Regions from separate parts of the Methylotuvimicrobium sp. genome, predicted to be linked through region 1. Evidence: riboswitches for the same ligand, from Rfam matches in the RefSeq annotation. Region 1 holds a riboswitch; each other region holds the start of a gene.
What was found. A riboswitch is a leader RNA that binds a small molecule or an ion and turns the genes downstream of it on or off. The one in region 1 is predicted to bind cyclic di-GMP.
Positions count from the first base shown of each region.

Region 2: linked by a shared signal. The riboswitch ahead of ACRJJO_RS11255 (hypothetical protein) and the one ahead of ACRJJO_RS06790 (hypothetical protein) in region 1 are both predicted to bind cyclic di-GMP.
Region 3: linked by a shared signal. The riboswitch ahead of ACRJJO_RS15540 (hypothetical protein) and the one ahead of ACRJJO_RS06790 (hypothetical protein) in region 1 are both predicted to bind cyclic di-GMP.

Region 1 covers NZ_JBNGHF010000009.1:114,346-122,066, forward strand. Annotated here, with positions in the region: gene ACRJJO_RS06775 (cytochrome-c peroxidase) at 1-1,025, shown strand, start outside; gene ACRJJO_RS06780 (hypothetical protein) at 1,124-1,840, shown strand; gene ACRJJO_RS06785 (VPLPA-CTERM sorting domain-containing protein) at 2,356-3,228, opposite strand; cyclic di-GMP riboswitch class I at 4,533-4,607, shown strand; gene ACRJJO_RS06790 (hypothetical protein) at 4,808-5,674, shown strand; partial or broken gene ACRJJO_RS06795 (cytochrome-c peroxidase) at 6,473-7,721, shown strand, end outside.
Region 2 covers NZ_JBNGHF010000019.1:39,282-47,002, forward strand. Annotated here, with positions in the region: gene ACRJJO_RS11230 (hypothetical protein) at 1-849, opposite strand, end outside; gene ACRJJO_RS11235 (polysaccharide biosynthesis/export family protein) at 922-1,506, opposite strand; gene ACRJJO_RS11240 (undecaprenyl-phosphate glucose phosphotransferase) at 2,285-3,742, opposite strand; gene ACRJJO_RS11245 (hypothetical protein) at 3,813-4,091, shown strand; gene ACRJJO_RS11250 (hypothetical protein) at 4,294-5,013, opposite strand; gene ACRJJO_RS11255 (hypothetical protein) at 5,175-5,939, opposite strand; cyclic di-GMP riboswitch class I at 6,034-6,115, opposite strand; partial or broken gene tnpB (IS66 family insertion sequence element accessory protein TnpB) at 6,834-6,971, shown strand; partial or broken gene ACRJJO_RS11265 (IS66 family transposase zinc-finger binding domain-containing protein) at 6,996-7,435, shown strand; partial or broken gene ACRJJO_RS11270 (IS66 family transposase) at 7,588-7,721, shown strand, end outside.
Region 3 covers NZ_JBNGHF010000034.1:33,701-41,421, reverse strand. Annotated here, with positions in the region: gene pgaB (poly-beta-1,6-N-acetyl-D-glucosamine N-deacetylase PgaB) at 1-377, opposite strand, end outside; gene pgaA (poly-beta-1,6 N-acetyl-D-glucosamine export porin PgaA) at 380-2,890, opposite strand; gene ACRJJO_RS15550 (hypothetical protein) at 3,377-4,504, opposite strand; gene ACRJJO_RS15545 (hypothetical protein) at 4,893-5,366, opposite strand; cyclic di-GMP riboswitch class I at 5,979-6,064, shown strand; gene ACRJJO_RS15540 (hypothetical protein) at 6,131-6,940, shown strand; gene ACRJJO_RS15535 (hypothetical protein) at 7,014-7,721, shown strand, end outside.

The DNA of each region.
Region 1 (7,721 bases):
CGTTGGCCGAGTGTATTGGTGAATCCGCTAAACGAGGTATTGCAGTAATGGAGTTGGCGCATTGCAATCTTTGTCATGCAGGACCGACATTGTCGACAGCGGCGGTAGTAACCAATGCAATGATTATCGATAAACTTGGGCCTAACGGCATGGGTCCTTTCAGTGGCGCCGCCTCGGCCGGCATTAATAAATACGGCAACACGGTTACCCGCGATACGACCCAAGGGGGTCTAAGTAGCCCTAAGCTGATGGACTTCGGTTACTTTAATACCGGTGTTGCGGACCCGGATGGCGACCCTGGCTTAGGCGGTTTGGATGATTTTGGTAACCCGCTATCGCTTGCCGCTCAATATGTAGAGTATTTGGCCGGTGAAACGGATAAAGTTTTGGATGAGGGAGTAACAACCAATAGAGCTTGTGACTTTATTGCTCCGTTGTCATTGAATATCCCAATTAACTTTGGAGATATGTTTACTACGCTGGACGGTTTGATTCCGGATCCGAACGGAACTGAAGGTTGTTTAATAGAAACAAGGAATTATATTCCTACGGTTCAAGCGGCTCAGGCTCATAAAAACGGACCTAAATTGGGTCTGGCAACTAAGGCTGCGTTTAAGGTGCCGACTCTGCGAAATATTGAGTTAACCGGACCTTACATGCACAACGGTAGTATGGCAACGTTGAAAGAGGTTGTGGAGTTTTATGCTAGGGGCGGTAACTTCGACAACCCTCAATTGCACGGTTTGCAAGTTGCGCTTCCCTTGGCTAACAATGTCCAGGCCCGAGAAGATCTGATTGCGTTATTGAAAACATTTACCGACGAAAGAGTGCGATACGAACAGGCTCCGTTTGATCATCCCGAGATCATGATTCCAAATGGTCATGTCGGGGATAGGGATTTTGTTACGGCTGGGCATCCATTACATGCTGAATGGGCCAAGGATGAGTTTCTGGTAATTCCGGCGGTCGGTGCCAACGGTTCAATTGAGCCGCTCCTTCCGTTTGAAGCGTTGCTCGACGATTAATGTGGGTAGGGCGGTATTGCTCTTCGGTTAGGGCAGTGCCGCTGCTAATGAATTTTATGTATTGAGTTTTATGCTCATCGAGTTTTGGATGTTTAGAAATGAAATCGATTAAAAGTTTATCAATCTTATCAATTGCTTCTTTCTTTCTTATGGCGAATGCGTCAACCGCTCATGCGGTTAGCAGTTTTGAGAGTAGCGCTACGCTTACCTATACTATCAATAGTATTGTCAATCTCGACAATCCGGGCGATCTTGCCGGTTTGACGGTCAACGGATCGTTTGAATTGGAAGATTCCCAAACTTACACGGAATATACGGGCAATGGAACAAGCTCAATTAGTCATTCCGATTGGTACTATGGCCCGGTCGACGGTAATGTGTTTTCTAAAACCTTTTCATTGAGCGGTTCCGTCGGTAATGGTGATGTAACCTCAAATTATTTGGTTTTCTTCGACTTGGAGTTTATCAATGCTTCGAATGATAGTTTCGCTATCGATGTCGATTTTGCTTACGACCTCTCAGTTAAGACGGTTGGCGAAGATGTATTTGCCGAAATGTTCCTTGATTATGGGGAAGAATTGACTAATGAGTATTTTTCTGAGGATCTTTCCATGTTTGAAACAGGGACCGATCAATTGACGGGGTCGCATAAGTTTTTATTTACGCTTGGAGCATTTGAAGACCAGTTGATTTTGGCGGATGTTAATCAATTCGGAACAGCATCTGCCGTTCCGTTACCGGCCGCTATTTGGTTGTTCGGTTCTGCATTGTTCGGGTTAGTTGCTAACGGCCTTAGAAAACAAGCCGATTGTTAGTTTCTATCGCTTTTCCTCATTCCCACGCTGCTCCTGCGCTCATCGTTATACATAGATTGTAGGGTACGCTGCGCGTACCAAAGCCGTGCCCTGGCGGCTCGGTTGGCACATGAAAATTGCGGGGTTACCATGGTACGCACAGCGTACCCTACGCGGATCGCCTAGCACTAGGTGATCCGCGAGTGTTTCCTCGTTCCCACGCTCCCGCGTGGGAATGCATACCGATCTTGGATCGCCTTAAGGAGTGGTTTTGAGCGGGGGTGTGAGAAACTGGAAGCCAGACAAGTCGGTCGTCCATGGCAGCTGGATTCCGACAATCCCTGGAGGAATGACTTGTTTCCTCGTTCCCACGCTCCTGCGTGGGAATGCATACCGATCTTGGCTCGCCATAAGGCGAGTTTTCCTGAGGGGGGGTGTGAGAAACTGAAAGCCAGACAAGCTTGCCGTCCATGGCAGCTGGATTTCGCCAATCCCTGGAGGAATCGCGTTATTAGCTCAACCCGCTTGAGAAGCGATTAATGACAGGCGGATTCCGGATTTGTACGGTTTCTTTTTCGGCTGAAAGAGACCAAACCGATTAAACCACTGCCCAGTAACCAGGCTGCTGCGGGAATTGGCACCGGTGATGCGCTAATGGTTAACTGATAATTTTCTACAGGACCGAAATTTTGTCCATTGACCACATTACCGCCTAAATAGATCGAATAAATTTGCCCAGCTAATGCGGTAAAGGTGATATCTCCGGAATCGGAATGTGTTTCATAAATAACGTTGTTCGTTCCGTGAGGGTTGTTCTCTTTGGCAGGGTCTTCATAGGCGCCGGATATATAGCCGATATTCCATGCTGCATGACGGCTATAGCCGGCCGTTCCATCATCCATTCCTTTAAATACGCTTATTCCGAAGTTATTGATCAAAGGGCCTAACGATTCAGGGCTAATAGTGATCACGGCGGTTACATGAGATTTCAATAATCCGTAATCCGTGTGATGCGCCCAACCTTGCGTAAACCCCGGGTTAGACTCGTTAACGGGCCAGGAGCCCCAGGCGCCGTCAGCGGTATCTATATCAACGTTAGCGCCGTAAACCGAAAGGGCATGTGCCTGTGAAACCTCATGGCTTTCATTGGCTGAGTGAATGGCTACCGCCCAGTTCATCGCCTGTTTACCGACATAGCCGAATGGGCTTTCGCCGCCCGTTGTGCCGACCCAAGGGACCTGTGCGCCGGAATTTCCGGAACCGTCTACTCGGGTCCATCCATCGGTACCGGATGAAGCGATGTAAGTATTGTACATAACATGAGCAGAGGCATTCGGCATGGCGCCAACAGTCATTGCGGCGCTGGTAACGGCCATAGCAACTGCTTTAGCTAATGGTTTTTTTTTCATCGATTGAACTCCTTGTTTAGTTTAATATTTTTGCATTTTAAATTTCGGTAACGTTTTCATAGGCCGCTGTCGAAACATAATGCGCAAAGGTATGTTTTAGTGAGGTTGGTTGTATTGTTTCCGGCCCTTGTAGGGAGGGGCTGCCAAGTGGTTCTGGGTAAATACGCATCTTTTTGAGGTCTTTCATTTGACTATCGAGGTAACGATTTGTCTAAAGGCTTATACCAAGATGCATAAGTATTTAAGGGACATTCAATAAATGTGAGGCTTACCTTAAGTCGCTCGAGATTGTATCCTCTGCCGAAATTTAACTACCGTTAGTTAAAAGCAAAATAAATGCCATCTTTACCATTTAGGCTACTCTAAATAGGATTAATTTTTTTTACGAGTCATTATAATAGTGCGGCTCTATCTTATTGATTTATATTAGCTATACGCAGGTCGTTTTGGAGGGCATTCCGGTTAAGTAGTCCCTTGCTTAAATTTAGCGAGAGACTGGTTGATCGATAGGGTAGGCTGGGTTGTCAATAGGTGATATGACTCAATGCTATGTGTCATATCACACATAAACCAACTTGATTAAAGATAGGCTTCAGCCAAAATCGAAACGGCATTGATGATTAGGGACTAATTCTGGCGTTATTCTCGAAAGGTCTCCAAATATAAAACAAAAGAACAAAAAAAGGGGGGGCTGGCTACAGGGTAAACGCATTAAAACAGAATATAAAATCAAATGGTTATAATGCATAGTGTTTTCAGTAATTTCATAGTAGCAGTTTTTAGTGCCACAAAATAAAAACTAACAAATAAAATGTTCTGCAAGCTTAGGTTGAATAGTCGTAACATATTGATATGGGATCTATTTTAATGCGTTTACCCTGGGGCAGGTTAGTTTTTTCTTCCCCCTTTTTCTTCTTTTCATCAATTACTTCGCATTTGCGTAATGAAAGGTTTATTAAGCGCATTATCCGAGTAATTTAGCCGCTCTCCTCATTTTTAAAAAATATCAGTGCCGCAGGCAAGATCGGGAAAGTGAAACATCGATAGGAGGGTGTGTGATATCACGCACTTTTGTGTCTAGTCACGTGTTTTTAGCATGGTTATCGGGGTTTTGATTTTCGAAGCCGCAACTGCAAGCCGTAAACCTAAAGCGTTTCGGCTAGCTTTTAAATAATAAAAAGCTAGCTAAAACAAAGTAATAAAAACGCATCAAAGTTCGTTTCGACTTAAGTCTAGGAAAATTTATCTTCATATTCAGTGTGGCTCGTATTTTGCTTAACATATAAAGTTGCATTTTTGTAGCTATGGTAAGTTGCCACACTCGTCGCAAGGCGGGGTCGGAAAGCCGCGGGTCTGATTCAGATAGCCGGGTTACCTCCTAGGAGCTTTGGGGAGAGCAGGAAAGCATATCGATAATGGGGGTTATCGATACGGCAGTCTCGCAATACAAGCTCGCTAAACTGGAGTTGTTTATTTCGGCGGACGGCCTAAAAACATCAGACAATTCCAAAATTTAACGACAACTTAAATCTACCACACCCGGATAAAAAAAACGTGATGTGGTTTGGGGAATTAAATAATGAATATATCTGTACAATCTGTGTTCAAGTCTACATTGGCCGTAGCGACTTTGGCATTGACTAGCGGCGCCGCGATGGCAGCCGGTGCTGTCAATCCCAATGGATCTGGCCAAGGCAATTCGTTCTGGGTAGACGGCAATGTGATTTCAAGTGCAGGCGGCTCTATTGCAACCAACGCCTTTACAACTAGCGTAAATGGTTACGCGAGTAACGCTGCATTGGGTAATGCTGCATGGGCTCATGCAGGTAACAAATGGTTTACATTTTATTTGACAGAATCCGCAACAACTACGGTTTCCGTTGCAGCAGTCAATGCCGGTGATATGTCACCGGGCTTTACAGTGTGGCGGACTGACGGCGAGTTCGACGGCGGAACTGGCGGTACCGGTGAAGTACCTGGTATCGCTAGCGGCCCACAAGGTGTTCCACACTCTTTCAACCAAGTCGGAGCGATTGGAACTTACGGAACCTATTGGATGACCGATGACAGTATTACGACTCCCGCTTATGGTGTTGACAACAAGGCAGTCGGCAACAGTGCAAACGGAGCATTGGAAACGATGGGCTACGCGAATTCAGGCCCAGCTTCCGGAACAACAGCCTGGGGCGCGGAGTTACAAATTGGCGCTTACGACGGCAATGGTTTGGTGAGTGGTTCTATTGTACCGGGCGAATCTGCCAGTTTGATGCTAAACGATCTGGCGGCTGGTTGGTACGCGGTCTATGTGGGGGGCGCTGATGGGGCATTGGGTGGTTCGCCGATGACTATGGCTGTATCTAGCGTTCCGGTTCCAGCAGCTGTTTGGTTGTTCGGCACTGCATTGGTCGGCTTGATTGGGGGCGCACGAAGAAAGGCTCAAGCATAAAGGGCAGTTTCAAGGAGATATCGAAGCGCACGGAAGCGCAAACTTACTTTTGGCTAAGTCTGTGTCTAACTGAGCTTGGATTAAATATAGGGTTGTAAAAGAAATCTACCTTTGTATTTAGTACTGCCAGTTTTAATGGCATGGTCGCTCAAGTTTAAATTTTTTTAGAATTAAAATAATGAAGGATTCTAATAAATGAACCTTCGGAGTTGATAGATGACAAGTTTTCGTCATGTTTATTTTTATGTTTTGGGGTTGGTTGCTTTATTGATAAGCCATTCTGTCTCCGCGACAGGCGTAGGTCCCATGCCGATTAGTCTCAAGCATTTGCAAGTGCCTGAAGTACCGGGCTTGCTGGATGGTGCCGAGCCAATTGTAGTTAACAAAAATGCAGCCATCGCGCTTGGAAAAGCATTGTTTTGGGATACGAATGTCGGAAGTGATGGAATGGCTTGCGGTTCATGCCATTTTCACGCCGGCGCCGATCGTCGAGTCAAAAATCAGTTAAATCCGGGAGCTAAGTCCAAATCATTAGAAGAACAAGCATTCGATCTGTCATCATCCAATGATGAAATGGGGCCCAATTATACTCTTAGTCGCCGCGATTTCCCTTTTCATCGCCGATTCAATCCTTTGAGTCATGCATCACCGGTATCATTTAATTCTGACGATGTGGTTTCGTCATCAGGGACTTTTAGTGGCGAATTTATCAATACCAGTCGAACAGGTAATGCAAATGATGCATGTGACCGCGATGCGGACCCGGTTTTTCATGTCAATGGAACCAATACCCGTAGAGTCGAACCCCGCAATACGCCAACTGTGATTAATTCGGTTTTCAATCATCGAAATTTTTGGGATGGACGCGCAAATAATGTTTTCAATGGAAGTAGTTCATGGGGGGATCGTGATCCTGATGCAGGTGTTTGGGTAAAAATCAATACTCGCAATGTTGCCAAACAAAGGTTGCATTTAATCAATTCTTCGTTGGCATCACTGGCAGTGGTTCCTCCCCTTAGCGATACGGAAATGGGCTGTAGAAGCCGAACGATGATGGATGTCGGAAGGAAATTGTTAGCGCGTCGGCCTTTAGAAAATCAAAAAGTCCATTGGAACGACAGTGTTTTGGGTGGTCTGAGTTTTAGTAAACCCGGTAATTTAAAAAATGGGCTGAATACAACGTATTCGAATTTAATTAAACAGTCTTTTAACAATAAATATTGGTCATATACTCGGCGAGGCAAATTTGGCGGTCCTTCTGGTGAATTGCCTTATGATCAGATGGAAGCGAATTTCGCAATGTTTTTTGGATTGGCCCTGCAGCTTTATCAATCCACGTTGATTTCGGATGAATCGCCTTTTGATCTAAGTGCTAGAGATAGCAGTCAACAACCTATTGATTTGACCGCCTCCGAGCGAAGAGGCTTGGATTTGTTTAGAGAAAGCGAATGCAATCTCTGTCATATAGGTCCAAACTTTACCGCGGCGGCAATAAATTCGAATGCTGAGTTGAATAAAGCGCATCCTGAAGTGTTCGGAGACGTTGCGTTTCATATGAGCGCATCAAAAAATGTTGTTAATCGTATTCTGATTACCACTTCCGCAGCATTTTTCGATAGTGGATTTGCTTCAACGGGCGTTGCCGAAGAAAATAGTGATGTCGGTGTCGGCGGTGTTGATATATTCGGACACCCATTATCGTTCAGTTTGCAGTATATGCAGCATTTGGCCGGAAACGAAGAAGCAGTCGTTGATAATGTAGTTAAATTAAGCCGCGCATGTGATTTTCAATTGCCGCTTGCGATGAACTCTATTCCCCCTTATCTAACCAGTCTTTTTACACCGCTCGATGGTGTAGTACCGCAACCGCAATCGACTGAGGATTGTTTTCTTCCGTTGACACATGCTTATTTACCATCTCCAGAAGCAGCTCAAGCCGAATTAAGTAAAACGGATACTGTAAAAATGGTTGCCGCTGTAAAGGGAGCATTTAAAATTCCTGGCCTTCATAATGTTGAATTGACGGGCCCATATATGCATAACGGCA
Region 2 (7,721 bases), on a different contig from region 1:
TCCGAAAGCACTGGGGCTTACAGAACGGGAAAAATTGACCGCGAAAGTATCGAACTTACCTTTGTAATTGATGGCGACGTTAAAGGTTTCCCCGAATAGGAGATCGCCGCTACCGCCCGAAGCGGATGCGCCGGGCGATTGCACCCAACGCCCGCCAGCGCCTGCATTAATGCTCCACTTACGTGTTATGGCATATTGACCGCCTAGTTGACCGCCGAAAACAATCTGACTGGATGTGCCTTGATTAAATGCATTGCCGGAACTGCTGAATTCCGAATGCGAGAAAAATATGCTGGCGTTGGAAGAAAAGCGCCGGGTCCATTCGTGTAACTCCGACAAGTTGACGCTGTAACTTGTGTTATCGCGAAAATTGTTGCTGATCTCATTGTTGTTGCCGGTACCAAAATCGTTGAAGCTGGTTTGCGAGTAGCTTGGACTCAGACTCAAGCGGTCTAGCTGCGTTACTTGCCAACTCCAGTTCGGCGACAGATTTAAACTTTCGGACTGGTTATTCGGCACTAATATGCCGGTGTCGCTAGCTTGTTGTGCATAACTACAGATTTGGGAATAACCGGCGTTTAGCGAGAAAACGTGTCGCCGTTGCGTATAACTTTGATCCGCACCTAAGGTAAAGTTGTCGCAATTCCATTGTGTGTCATCGTAACGGCGAATATCGCCGCTACCGCTGATAACCACTTTCATCAAGGCAGTGTTCCACTCTGCTTTAACGCTGGGCCGCAATAAATAACCGAAAGCAGGCGTTTTGTCGACGCGCAGACCGATGTTATCGTTGTACTCGAACCCTTGATCCAAAGCCCCCGTAATTTTCCACTGATCTGCGGTAGCCATGCGCATTAGACCAAGCCCAAACAAAACGACAAGCCACACTCTCCCATCACTGAGCATCTGTAATTTGCAGTATTAAGGGACAATGATGGTGTCGCCGCTTTGAAGCCGAATATTGGCCTCCAAATTGTCACCGTCCTCTACGTCGCCATAGCGAAACTTAATAGATAAAGGTTGCCCGCTCGAATCTTTGCGCAGTATATGCACATCGTTTTTTGCGGCATAAGGGGTTAACCCGCCAGCCATGCTAAGCGCCTGCATCACATCCAAGTCTTTGATCATCATGTATGGACCGGGGCGAGCAACCTCTCCGATAACGAATATGGTATTGCCTTCTACGGTCATCAAAGAAACCGTAACTTCCGGCCCGGGTATATACACTTCAAGCCGTTCACGCAGAAGCGTCTGCAGTTGATCTATGGTTTTGCCCGCGGCGGGTATGGTACCGACTATGGGAAAAGAAAATGTACCGTCCGGTGACACCATCACTTCAGCGCGCAAGTTTTCTTCCTGCCAGACATCGATTCTGAGATTATCCCCCGCATTGATTAGATAACTACTATCCGCAACCGCAACTGACCCGACGAATACGCTAAACAGACACAAAAACGTAGCCGACCAGTTTCGAATTGAACCCGGTAAAACAAATAAACGATTCACTATTGACCTAAATACTTTCAAACAATTAATTTTTTAATAAGCCGCCAAACGGCTAGATTTCGCGACCGTTTTAGGTAGCGTGAACAGCGCTCTTTCACCATGACTTTCAATCCATTCATACCAAACGGATATGTCGTTGATGTTGTTTTACTCAAACATCATGCCATTTCTGTTTTAAAGAGCCGGGATTACCTAAAACGAACTCCAACAACAAATAACCAGCGACACACTTTCTTTTTTATCCTAAGAGTTAAGCAAAATTGAGGCCATATATATTTACTTTTGTTTCTTCAACGTTTTTTAGAACTCTAAGCTAAATTCAAAACCGCTTTAAATATGGGATATGCCGCGCATTGCGTGATATGCCACACTCTTTTAGCAAATCTTGCAATTTGAAACTTTGTTGGCACAATTTCTGGACATACCATCGCAAATCTAAATTCGGCACCCGGGTCCCGTCAAAGGTACAGCACCTAGATTCCATAGCAGATTGACTATGTTTTACTATCTTGGATAATTTAGGTATTGGGTTCACAGCGTCCTGACCGGCGAGTAATCGCCCCTTATCTAACCCGAAGGCACTTTCATATTACGGAGTGAAAAAGCTTCTTCATAATCGCGTTAGGTTCGCGCACCTCAACAAAGGCGCGATGTAAGCTTTAGTCGTGCATTTTTATCGGTAAACCGCGAGCCACCGAAAAGTCTTGCATGTAACCTCGCCACCTACTCCCAGACAAGACAGGTGCTGAATTTAACTCAAATCGATCGCTATCAACGCTCAGTATGCATCAGGATCTCTAAACACCTGAACAATTGTTAACAAAATCACCTTTAGATCTAATAGCAAACTCCAGCTTTGGATATAGCGCAAATCATAAGCCACGCGACTCTCCATTTTCCCAATCGTATCGGTTTCGCCTCGACAACCGCTGACTTGAGCCAAGCCGGTGATACCGGGCTTAACTTTATGTCGTAACATATATTGCGATATTTCCTTGCGATAGAACTCGTTGTGCGCGACCGCATGCGGCCTGGGACCTACAATGGACATACGGCCTTGCAACACGTTAACAAACTGAGGTAATTCATCCAAGGAATAGCGGCGTAAGAAAGCGCCGTAGGGCTTGATTCTCGGATCGTTGCGTGTTGCCTGCGTAACCGTCGGACCATTCTCGCACACCGTCATAGTACGAAACTTCCAGACATCGATAGGTGACCCGTCCACTCCATAACGTCTTTGCCGAAAAATAACAGGCCCCGGCGAGCTAAGTTTCACCCCGATCGCAATAAGAACCATCGGCAGCGCAATCAGGAACAAAATCAGCGTGGATAATACAATATCCTCTGCCCGCTTCAACATGCCATCCATTGGCTCCTGATCGAAAGGCGAGCCGTATACGCTGAAGCAAGGAATGCCTTGCAACATCACGCAACGCGAACTAACCAAATTAAACGCAAATAGATCGGGCACAAAAAATACTGTAGCCGTGGTATCGCCCAATTTCTCCAATATGTCGCGTACGCGGTTTTCAGCCGCCATCGGCAAGGTAACGAATATGGCTTCAAGTTTTCCCGACCGGGCATCCTCGTATAAACAATCTAGATCTCCTCGCCATTTTTCCGGATCGCAGGACAACCGTCTATTACTTTCCAATTTCCGATCGTCATAGTAACCGGAAAATCGGTAGCCCAAACCCGGCATATTGGAAAAAGTACCCTCCAAACGCTGCCCGAGCGCATTAGCACCCACAACGCCCACCGACAAGGAATGACATTCGGCTGGCGAGGCAACGCGGGTCAAATAATGATAGGCTGCGTGAAAAACCGCTAGCAACAACAGCGAGATAGTCGACCAAATACCGATCGCCAACCGGGATGCATCGCTTGCGGTTTTGGAAAAAAACAGCAAAGTGGCCACGGCTACCAAAGTTAACAACCAGGAGCCGGCAATACGAAATAGCTGATGAGCGAACCCAGCTCCGCGCCAGTTGTAGTAAACCTCGTTATATTCCGCGAAAAATTGATAAAGCAATAAACCGCTAAAGCCGTAGGTGAGATATATATCGTTCCAATCGTATTCACCCGGCCAAATTAAGTTAAGTGACAGCATCGCCAGCCATAAAGAGGTCAAAACTATGCAGCTATCAATGACACGAACAAGCGCTTGTTGCTTAGTCAAATGCGGACGCACAAAAGCCGATGTATAGCTTGACTTGACGGCAGCTATACGAGCCAATTCGATTTTCTCTGATGACAGTGGACTCGACATGTAAGGGTGTTTCTCTCTAAAACTCAATGCACTAGGAATGAAGGGACAAGCATTGCAAAGCTTGATCAGGGCTGGCAAAGATTGCTCAAATAAAGCCAAGTTAAGCCAAAACGCCACGGACACCGCGGCATTAGTAAATTACAGCAATATATATGTCATTAAAATCGCGCCAAAAATCATGCTTCAAGAAAACATCTTCCCGGTAAAACTACGTATATCCGACACCATGCGTTTCGCTCGCTCCCAAGCACCTTGCTTGGGAATGCGGTATGAAATACTCCAGCTTTTGGCAACCGGTAAGCAACAGCAGATGTGAAGGACTTCTTAAACCGGAATTTGGGAAATAGCGGAGGGGATCTGAATACTTTCCTCTAATCTTTAATAAACCATAAACGGCTATTCGATCCAGAAACACTGGCTTCAATAACGCCTTTACTAAGTTGGTCAAATAAATCAACTCCCAAACCCCTCCCATTTTTCTTAATAAATCGCATTCCAATACACAATATATTTAACGATTATGCCGCAAACAACTCGCGTTTACGGTTAAACCTCATCAGCCCCATCACAGCGCTACCAAACAGCCAAACTGCGGACGGAAGTGGTACAGCTGCGATCTCCAGCGACAAAGGATATGCCCCCATAGACCCGAATGGAATATTTTGACCCAAACTATTCGTTGCCGGACTATGCCCGGTCATACAGAACTCACCCATCATCCCCCCCGCAGTACAGTCACCATAAACCATACTTTGAACTATGCCTGCCATTGTCGTTTTATCAAACGAAAATGTGAAATAGGCATTGCTATTGATAACCTCGGTATTAGATTCAAAAAAAGGTGTGCCATATCGAAAAACATCTCCGCTCTGATAGCCTCCACCATAAAAAACATCCGTGCTATTTTTTAAAAAAACACTAGCAGTTACAATATCCCCTTCAGTGCTTTGCGCTAATTGGTAATTAAGATGCAACAGTGGAAAACTCTTTTTAAAATCCGGATTAACATCATCCACCTCATACATGGATGAGTTCATTGCCCCTTGCAGATTGGACACAACCGATCCATCCCAGTCAAAGCTGCCAACAAAATTTGTATTATTAGGCTGGGTCGCGGGCTCGTATAACACCCCTGTTACCTTATAGGTTACAACAGAAGCAAAAGATGAAGACCCCATAATAGCGACCATCAACAATAGCACCTTGACAAAATTTAATAAAACATTGTTTTTATTCATGTTTTTCTCTTACCAATGCAAACTTCTATTCAATAAGCTTCCAAAATCGATACAAACATCCTTGTTCAAATTCTTCCTTGCTAACCTTTACCAAGTAACCAACACATTTTCCTCATAAAACTGATTACCTAAATCCGGCTAGAACAAGCTTGCCATAAAGATTATGCAGGCAATACAGACTTACGACGATTTGCACCGAACAAGCTAACCAAAGCGCCACCGAACAACCAGGCAGCAGCGGGAACGGGAACGGCTGCAACCTCCGAGATCTCCAAGGATAATGGCGCACCGCCCATAGAGCCTCCACCGAGGAATGCAGTCATACCCATTGGACCGGTCAGCATAGGCCCCATCATGCCCAAAGCAGTCATGTCACCGTAGACCATTTGGCCTACAGTTGCCGAAGTATCAGTTATGTTTGTGGAATCAAACACCAAGGTAAAAAAAGCGTTGTCATTTCGCTGGTTACCATCAAAGGTGCCATAGGCCATAGGATTACCAATCACGTTATAACCGCCCCCATTCACAACATCAGTACTATTTTGCAAAAATGTACTTACTGTCACTAAGTTGCCGGAAGTACTGCTAGCCAGTTGATTGGTCAAATGCAGCAACGGCGCTTCGTTATCGGCATATCCACCGGGCTTGGCCCATACTTCACCCGTGTAACCGGCTGCATTCATACCACCAGCGGCGGTCCCGTTCGAATCGAACTCGGTTCCATTCCAAGCAAACATGGATTCAGACAGAAAACCCGAGAAATTGCTAACAGTAGAGCCGTCCCAGTCGAAGTTACCATCGAATACGGTTACTTCCTGAACCCCACCGTCAGTAAATACTGCAGACACATTGTAAGTGGCGGCCTGTGCCATAGAAGCGCTTGCTGCCAATATCAGGGATGCAGCCATTTTGGTTTTTAGATTCATAAATCAACTCCTTCAAAATAAATAAATTAATGTTCGGACGATACAACCAAGCCACCCGGTATTGCACCCGGTGCACTAGCTCTCCATCGCCCACAGAGGCGGCCCGGCTATCTGGCTTCACGCCAGACCCCTAGGCTTTCCGACCCCGCCTCACGGCGGCTGTGGCAATTGGAATTAGGACATCCTGCCCTACCAGCAATACATCCTTAATGCCTGACTCTTATTTCCTTTTATCTAACGCAAATACCATTTCGCTCTAATCAGACTCTGGTTCAGTAAACAGCACCTTCAAGACCTCACCCAGGGCTGTTCAAAAAATGCTTTCGCATTCTTTTTTAATAAAGCATACATTATGCCAATAATATTCTTTTGATTTAGGCTCAATAACTTAAAGCGTAAACAAATAGTCTCCAGTTAAGTCACCCATCTAAAATTAAGGGATTTAACACACCTCCCTAATATCAATGCGCGATTTGACTTAATCCGCTTTAAATCAGCTCATCCTTATGCGAATCGACTAACGTCTCGTCTCTTTTGACAAGAAAGATCACTTTAGAAAAACGTTAATTAATCGCGTAAGCTTCCAACGTCACCATCTAAAATCCCTCGCAGCCACGGTTATCCTCAGAATTTTTCCACAGGGAGAGCACATGGTATTTATCGGAGAGACAGAAACATCACATCGAAGCCTGGCAAGCCAGCGGACTCCGATGCGCCTGCATTGATACCGGTACGGTTGCAATCGGAGTCGACGGCCTCGGCGTTATTATCATTGCGTTGGCCGCAAGGCCACGTTTTGGGAATATCAGGCAGTGTATCGCCGGATTGGCTCGGGGAGTTGTTGCAATATCTGGCTGGATTGAGAGTCCGGCGCAAATCTGACTAGCGTTCGATATGAGGTGGGGCATCGATGGTTTGTCGGTGATTTTGCAACAGCGCTTAGGCCATGCGCTATGCGCCGGGGCAGCGTTTATTTTCCGCAATCGCGCCGGCAATCGTTTGAAATTGTTGCCGTGGGACAGCAATGGGGTCTGGCTGTGTCAAGGCGTCTTCATCAAGAGCGAAGGACTGACACCACTGCAACGCGACGTGTTCGAGGAAACTCTCGATACCGACATTGCCGCTATCTAAGCTGAGGTCGAGCAGTTTCAAGACGTCCCGGCGCATGATACGGCGCGGTTCGCCCTAAACGTCCGTGCGCCGGACGCCAGCCCTTACCGGATCATTTACCCCCGCATCGAGCACCGCCACGAACCCGAATCCTGTACTTGAGATCAATGCGGCAAGGACTTGGTCAAGATCGACGAAGACGTCACCGAACAACTGGACGTCGAGCCGACCAAACTCTTTGTCCATCGTCATATCCGCCCACAATATGCCTGCCGGACTTGCGAAACCATCACTGCGGCGCCGATTTCCCCGGCAGTGATCAATGGGGTATGGCGGCATTGGGTTTACTGACCTGGGTGCTGATCGGCAAATTCCTCGATCATTTGCCCTTGTACCAAAAAAGAGCAGTCGACATGTGTGAAGACCGTTTGTGCTGAGCCAAGTAGTCGAAGCATGAAAGGTCTACAACACTTTCACCGGCTTGGTAAAGCCTCAAACTGCTCTTTTTAGGTTGTACCGACTGGAACAGATCGCCGCCCGCAGCGGTGTGATCTTGTCCCGCTCGACACTGGCCGATTGGGTCGGACGCCTCGGCGTCGCCCTGGAGCCCTTGGCCGATCGTTTAACCTGGCACTTATTGCAACGCGATAGCTTGCATGCCGACGAAACCCC
Region 3 (7,721 bases), on a different contig from region 1:
TGATTGGTATCGGTCTCGAGCCAAGCAGTCACCGGACTGACGACAGCAGGAAAACCGAAAGCCTGTAGAATCGGAAAGACCGTGTCATGGACACTCGCATAACCGTCGTCGAAAGTTAACAACACAGGGTTTTCAGGAAGCTGCTTGTTGTTTTGTCCTGACTCGATCAGTGTCTGCAGACTGACCGGGTGAAAATTATTTTCTTTTAGCCAAGCGAATTGTTCGATGAGTCGGGCTCGTGTAATGGTGTATGGATTACCGTTCCACTCAGGTTGTACATCGTGATAACAAAGCGCGATAAAGGAACCATCCCCCAGAGCGAATCTCGAGAATAAAGTCATCGACACGATTTGGATGATCAGAAATAACCGGCGCATGGCTAGAATCGTACATTAAGATTAAGATACATAAACCAGCTTTCAGTCAGATTGCCGTCGTAATAATGATAGCCTCTGATGCCGCCGTACGCGATTTCTAAACGATCGGCCGTTTTCCAACGATGTTCGTACTGAATGTTGCCGACCGGATTGGAGCCGAAATATTGCTGCCAATATTGACCGATAGAAACCGCTAGGCGTTGATTGAAAGCCGTTTCGTAAAAACGATAAGTCAACAAATCGTTATCCAGGGTCAACGATACCGAAGCATCCTGTGCCGGGTTAAAGTAATATGCGTTCACGTTCCGATTCGGATTGTCAGGCGATCCGCTGTGCCGCGTATTGGTTGAGTAGCCGGCATTTAAATAAGTCGAGAATTTATAGAACGGTCCGCTATACCATCGTTCGTAATAAGCGCCGTCGACACCGTACCGATTATTGCCGTCGCTGAAATGATAATAGTTTGCCGCCAAGTCCATCTGCCGCGACTCATGAAAGCGGTAAGTCAGTCTCGCTTGCGCCGATTTTGCCGTAGTTACGACTTTCTCATCGGCAAGTGCGGTCAACGCGCGTAAAGAGATTCGATTGTTGAGACTGTCCAAATAAGTGGAAATACGCCAATGATCGTCAAAATCGTAAGCTAAACCGAGTCCGACGCCGACCGCATTCTTTGCGAAATTATCGTAATGGACTTCGCCGGTGGCTAAGACATTAGTTCCGGCGAATTCCAGACCCAATCCATGCGTATTCAAATATCCGCGGCCTTCGGGTTGCGGAAATAAACCCATTTTCCAGGCGTTATGGATATAGACTCGATAATGATGCGCAATCGGACTTGAATATAAATAAGACTCTAGACTCATGTCTTCCGTGCCGATGTTAGGGTTGCCGACATCGTTGGTTTGGTTATCGCTAACTCCGCCTCCGGTGAACATTTTGAATTCCCAGCCGTTATGTATATTCCATAATCGCGACTGCCGTTGCACCCCGGTATCGTCCGGGAAGGTGTCGTAAAGTTCTTGTACGCTTTGTTCTTCCGCCGGGTAGTTTCTTAATTCATGCAAAACCTTGGTTTGCACGACACGCAATCCTAAGTGATTCGGCGATCGTTCCAGTGCCGGTTCGATTAGCCGCAATGCTTTGCGCGGCCAACCTCGAAAGTAATAAATGTCGGCTAATTTTGCTTCTATATCGGGATTGTAGAGCGTGCGCCGGTACAAATCTTCCATTCGGCTTTGGCCTTGATAGAGTTTATCCGCGTAAGCCCTCATTAGGGCGGCTGTCATCTCGGGATAAATTTTGTCGGGATTATCCCGAACACGGGAATGACCGAGCTCGTCTTTAAATTCGAGGGGTTCCGGTTGTTCTTCATTGAGCCTGTCCACTAGCTCAATGGCCTCTTTAAATTGTTCCGATTCCAGATAAGCATATATCAATGAAGCTCGGGCATTGCGATTATCGGGCGAATCTTCAATGATAGAAAGATAAAGGTCGCGGGCCCGTTTAGGTTGCCTGGTATAAAGATAAGCATCGGCAGCAGCGATTCGACTATAGGAAGGAATTTCAATACCTTGTTCCTTGAGTCGTTCGAATAATGCGATAACCTCCGGCATTTTGTTACGGTTGCGCAAAGCGACCATCAAATCGAAATTGGCTCTATCGAGCCAGATTTGCGGTTCGGACAATTCAAGCCCTGCGATCGATTCGATATTGGCTTCTACGGCTGAAATTGCCTTATCCATTTCTTGATAACGGTTGGGCTTGCCGCTTGGAATACCGGCGCTTTTTCTAATCAGCGCGGCTGCATAATCCCAGCGGAAGCCGGCCCACTCCTCGTCGGAAAAAGCGGCTTTATAGTGTCGGACCGTCGATAGTGCGTCTTCATATTGACCGTTTGCTTGCAGAGCGAATGCCAAATTTTTTTGTGCATCCGCTCGATCCGGTTGAATGGATAAAATTTTTCGATAGAGATTAGCGGCATTCGAAAAATTATTCAGGTTTTCATGGATCTGAGCCAAAAAGATCAAAATATCGAGTCGTTCGGGAAAAGCTTCGGAAAGCTCGGTTAAATAAATAATGGCCCGCTCATGATCGCCGCTTTGTTTCAACGTTAACCCAAGACCGAGCTTGGACTCAAATCGGTCGGGAAATCTTTCGAGGACTGAACGATAAAGCGTTTCCGACTGTTTGAAGTCGCCTGAATTTCTGGCTGAGCTTGCAACGGACTCGATGACATAGATTGGGGCGGCATCTAAATCAATGGAACGGCTAAGCTCGATGACTTTTTCGTATTGGTCGGTCCACGACAAAATTTGAACATAATCGTAAAGATAGCGGAGCGTTCTCGGATGTTCGGTTCGTAGAATTTGCAGTTGCTCCAATGCCTGTTGAATCCGGCCGCTACGAGCGGCATCGAGCGCATCGCGATAAATCCTTTCTTCATCATAGGCTTGTCCTAAAACACTTGAGGAAAAAAGGCTAATTATAGCCGTCAAAATCAAACCGGAATTCATGAATGTTTAGCGTTGGGATTAGGTTGAAACGGTAGTGTGAAGTAGAGCGAGGCCTGTATGAACATAGCTAGAGCCTAGGCTGTCGAAAAAGGCCATTTTTTGCTAATTGCCGGTTCCCGCTTTTTAACTCAAAATATTTTTGAAATGGTTAGTGTTCATAGGCTATTAAGAATCAGATGTAGGGTGCGCATCGCGCACCTGGGTCGGGCTCTTGTCGGTTCGGCACCGTGGAAAGGTGCGCGATGCGCACCCTACGGCGCTCAAACTATCTTGGAAATTGTTGATGATCATAGGTTATAGAGCATCCGTTATTTTCTCAAAACCCATAAAACAGTCATTTTTTCTGACCTGAAAATCGGTAAATTTCGACACCCTAGCTAGAGCCTATACAAGCATAGTCAAGGCAAGTGGAATTATCGGAAGATAATTTACGAATGAATTATAGGTGGAGGCTGTAAGTTTCGGTAGGGCGCATTGCCGAGACGTTCAATCGGCCGAGGCAACGAATGATATTTCCGGCAAGCAAATCGAACATTCGACTTTGATCAGTCTTCCTGTGTGTCGATTGCGCAAAGGCCGGGACATACCGTCGGTACGGTTCATTGCATCGAACAGCTTCGCTTCCATTTTAATGACGTCGTGTTCGTGGTCGAATAAATAAAGCGTGGGTTTCATTCCGCCGCTTTCGATGAAGCGGTCGGTGTCGTGTAACATGATTTTGGCATGCAACAACTCGTGTAAAAGTGCGTCCGCGGGAGAAATATGGCAAGCCGGGTGGTTTTTGCAATCGCGATGCAGCCATAGCTTTGCACCTATGCGCGGATCGAAAAATATCGTTGCCGACGTTACGGTCAGTTGGTTGCCATAGGCTTGTGTTTGCCAAGTATATTTTCGATAACGAAGTTTTAACTCTTTATCTTCCAGTAATTTCAACAGGCCGATGGCTTCAGGATAGCTTGCATAATACCGGGCCATTTTATCGAGATCGGCGCGAATAGTCGGCGGGTCGCCGGGTTCGCGGGTGTATGCTTGCTGCAGTAAACGGCTGATTCGAACTTGAGCATGCGGATCCGGCTTAACGTTTAATTGTGCGTCATGGACGGATTGAATGGGCATGGTTTTGGGCGGAGCAGAGCGGACCAAACGAACGATCGTGTGGTTTCCTTTTTGGATTTTAACCGAATTTAAGCGGTTTGACGGTTTGATGAGTTGTGACGTTATTTCAGCAGTCACTTGCCTGCCGGCGACCTGTTCGGCTCGCGTATCGGTTGTCGCGATCAAAAAGCCGAGGCACAAAGCAAGAAAAACCGGCGTTTTTTGCCGCCGGTCGGCATAAAACGTTGCCGAACTTAATGTTCTGGCATCCTCCTTCAGAAAAATATCATGATGCCGCGCAATCTCGATTAGAGCTTGATAAGCTTTAGGATTTTTTAAACTAAGGTGGTTGGCGCAGACTAAGGACCGCTGCCCGTCAATTAGGCAAGGATGCAAATAATTGCAATCGGCGAAGCGGATGGCCCAATTTCTAAGCTTATCGACTAATAATTCATCATCTTGGGACTGGCCGTCGATTGGGCTAAGAAAAATGCGGTTAATAGCCGATAGAGCATCCATAAAATTCTCGAAGAATCTAAAAGTTACTGTTAGTTTAGTTCCAAATAGTAGTTATTGCTTTGTGCAAAGCGATCGTAAGTATGGATGACCAATCGATTACGAATTTATGTTTTAGATATGTCCATTTTCGCTTTAGTAGTTAATTGCTGTTTTCCCGCTTTTTAAACTCATAATATTTTTGAAATTGTTGTTGTTCATAGGCTATTAAGCCTAGGTGTAGGGTGCGCATCGCGCACCTGGGTCGGGCTCTTGTCGGTTCGGCACCGTGGAACGGTGCGCGATGCGCACCCTACGGAGCTATTAGCTTAGTTCCAAATAGTAGTTAGCGCAAAACGATCGGAAGCTTTCATAAACCCATGAGCTACGAATTCATGATTTAGGTATGGCTTCAATTCGATGATTGGGTTTGCGTGTCGGAACTATCCTGAAGCGACGGCGATTGATATTTCTCAAGTAAATATTGCTTCAGCCAGGTTTCGGTATCGACATCGGATTGAGGACTATCGTCGATTTTTTGCAAGCGTTGTTTTACTAAGTGTTGCGGCGTTAATAGCAACTCGATATCTGACATTGCGACAAACTTATCCGGGTGAACATTGTTGCCGTTTAGGATGTTGAAGAGCTGATGTTTTTTTAAGGATAGGCTGCCAATTAATTCCTCGCGAATGTCCAGCATAAGGGGTAGCAAATCGCTGCCGCTAAAGTCGTCTTCATGCAAGCACTTAAAGCGCTTTAGCATGTAGTTGATCGCAAAACGGTAAATATCCGACTCCCGCACATAAAACCGCGAAGCGGTGGCTTGAACCGCGTTACGAATACTGTTCTCGATACGCAGTGAAATGATGTGTTTCAGTTCGCTCAATTTCTTATACCTAATTCAAAAATATTTCGGATTGACTAACGGAACGTAGTTATTCACATCCCCCTATCGTTCCAACGCTCCAGCGTGGGAACGATAATTGCCGGGTGGCTGAATATTAACAACGGAACGGCTTGAAAACGGCAAAAGTTATGTATTTCTATCCTAGAAAGATGAAGTTGGCATGTGTTGTAGACCGTTCGTGCTGAGTTAAGTCGAAGCATGAAGGGTCTACAACACTTTCACCGGCTTGGTGAAGTCTCAAATGATCTTTTTAGGTTTATGGGTTTTTGGATATATGGATATGCGTATCAAGTCGAACCTTTTAAACATAAACGAAAAATATGACAGAAATGCGACAATTCAAAACAGTCGGCGCATTAACGGCGTTAGTTGTTTAAAACGTAATACGTTTCATGAAAATTTAACGAAGCTGTAAAACTTTTGAACTAATGACTATGAAAAAATATGCGCAAGTTGAAACTTTGCGGATGCGGAGTGGATCCGGCGAGGGGGAGTGGGGCCGGCGAAGGCAATCATAACATGGGCGGTACTGATTGCCAGCGATTTAACAAGGAATAGGCAGTTTCCGGTTTTAGCCGGATATGCCGGGTGTGAAGATGTTGCCAAACTCGCCGCGAGGCGGGGACGGAAAGCTGCGGGTCTCTTATCAAGTATCAAGAGATAGCCGGGCCGCGACCATTTACTAGGAATGGCCATGTACCCCGGTTTGGTTTTTGTTAACAGACTTTACGAGGATATTTTTTATGAATTTATTAGGTAAATCTCTAGCGGTCGGCGCGATGGCGTTGGTTGCGACAGGTGCTCAAGCGAGAATCGCCGGGGTTAAATTGACCGGTTTCGAAAACGATCCGCGTGGCTCCGAGCTTTTTCTGAGCGTTTACAATCCGGATGCGCAAATTTCATATGCAATGGATTTAGGTATCCGGCATGCTGATTTTTTGGATAATCCGCAAGCAATGAATCACTCGATCAACACCGATGCATTCAGCCAGTTTATGGCCGCAACCTCGCCAGGTGACAGGGTGATCTATAACATTGCCTCGGCTCACAATTCATTCGTCGATTTCGATAGCGTGAATTATTTGGGCATTTTAATGACATCCAAAAATGAAATTACTGTCGGCCCTTTCGACCGTTTTTCAGGTTCGTCATCAACACTTGATCAACATATCGACCAATTGAATGCAAGATCGGGCGAATTGACCGGCACCAATCAACAAATCGGCGATAAAGCGGTCAATTTAGATTCTTATTCGGCGCCTGGGCAAAGCGGTTATTTTCCGACAACTTGGGGTTCGAACATTGGTAATTCTTTCTCAGGTAATCTTTCGTCGTCAGCAGGCGAATCGACAGGGTTTTGGTGGTGGGGCTTCGACATGGATCCCAATACGTTCGAGTTGACAGAGAAGGCGGTTTACCTCGGCGATTGGAACTTTTCGATTGAAAATGGCAGCGCTTCATTGAATTTCGCGCCGGTTCCCGTTCCAGCGGCGGTATGGTTTTTCGGCACGGGTCTGATGGGCTTGATCGCTGCCAAACGCCGTAAAGCATAAGAAAATCATTCAAGCATACCCGGATGCAGGTCCGGGAGTTTTTTACACTCATACCTACATAAAGAGAATGGTCATGAAAAAAAATATCGTAACGGCCGCCTTGGGCGCGGCTTTGATTGCCGGTTTTTCCGGCACGGCTTCGGCGTGGACGCCAAGCGATGTACCCGATTTACGAATCAACATGTCGGGTGCCACTGCAATGGATAACTCTATCACCTCCCTGTTCACCAGCTTGTGTGATGCGGGTACTTTGCATAGCTATTTCAACGATGGTCCGAATCCGGGTAATCGTTACCGTGCCTTTTTCTGTACCTTGAGTCCGGATAAAGTCGACGGTTTATCGGCTAGCCAAAAAGTGTTGTTTGTCAAACGTTCCGCCGGCGGTTCCGCCCAAGGCGTCAATCCGCTGATCGATCAACAGCGCTTGGAAGCGATGAATATCTTTAACAATAATTGCACATTGTCGCCGTCAGATACCGACCCGAATCGCTATTTATGCAGCATCAGCAATCCGGGCGATTTGGAATTGCGTTATTCCGATATCGGTATCTCGGACGTGGACGCCAAGATGTTTAGAGGCGTTAATACTCCGGCCGGTTTCAATCCTGTCAATCCGGAAAGTGCAGAAGATCTGGATAGCGTTTCGGTAGCTGCGTTGATATTCGGCGTTCCGGTCAATAATGCTTTGTATGACGCGCTGCAAACCGCGCAAAGAGGCGAAGGCTTATTGCCTAACGATTGTACGATCGGCGAATATGCCCGCGAAGAATGTATCCCAAGT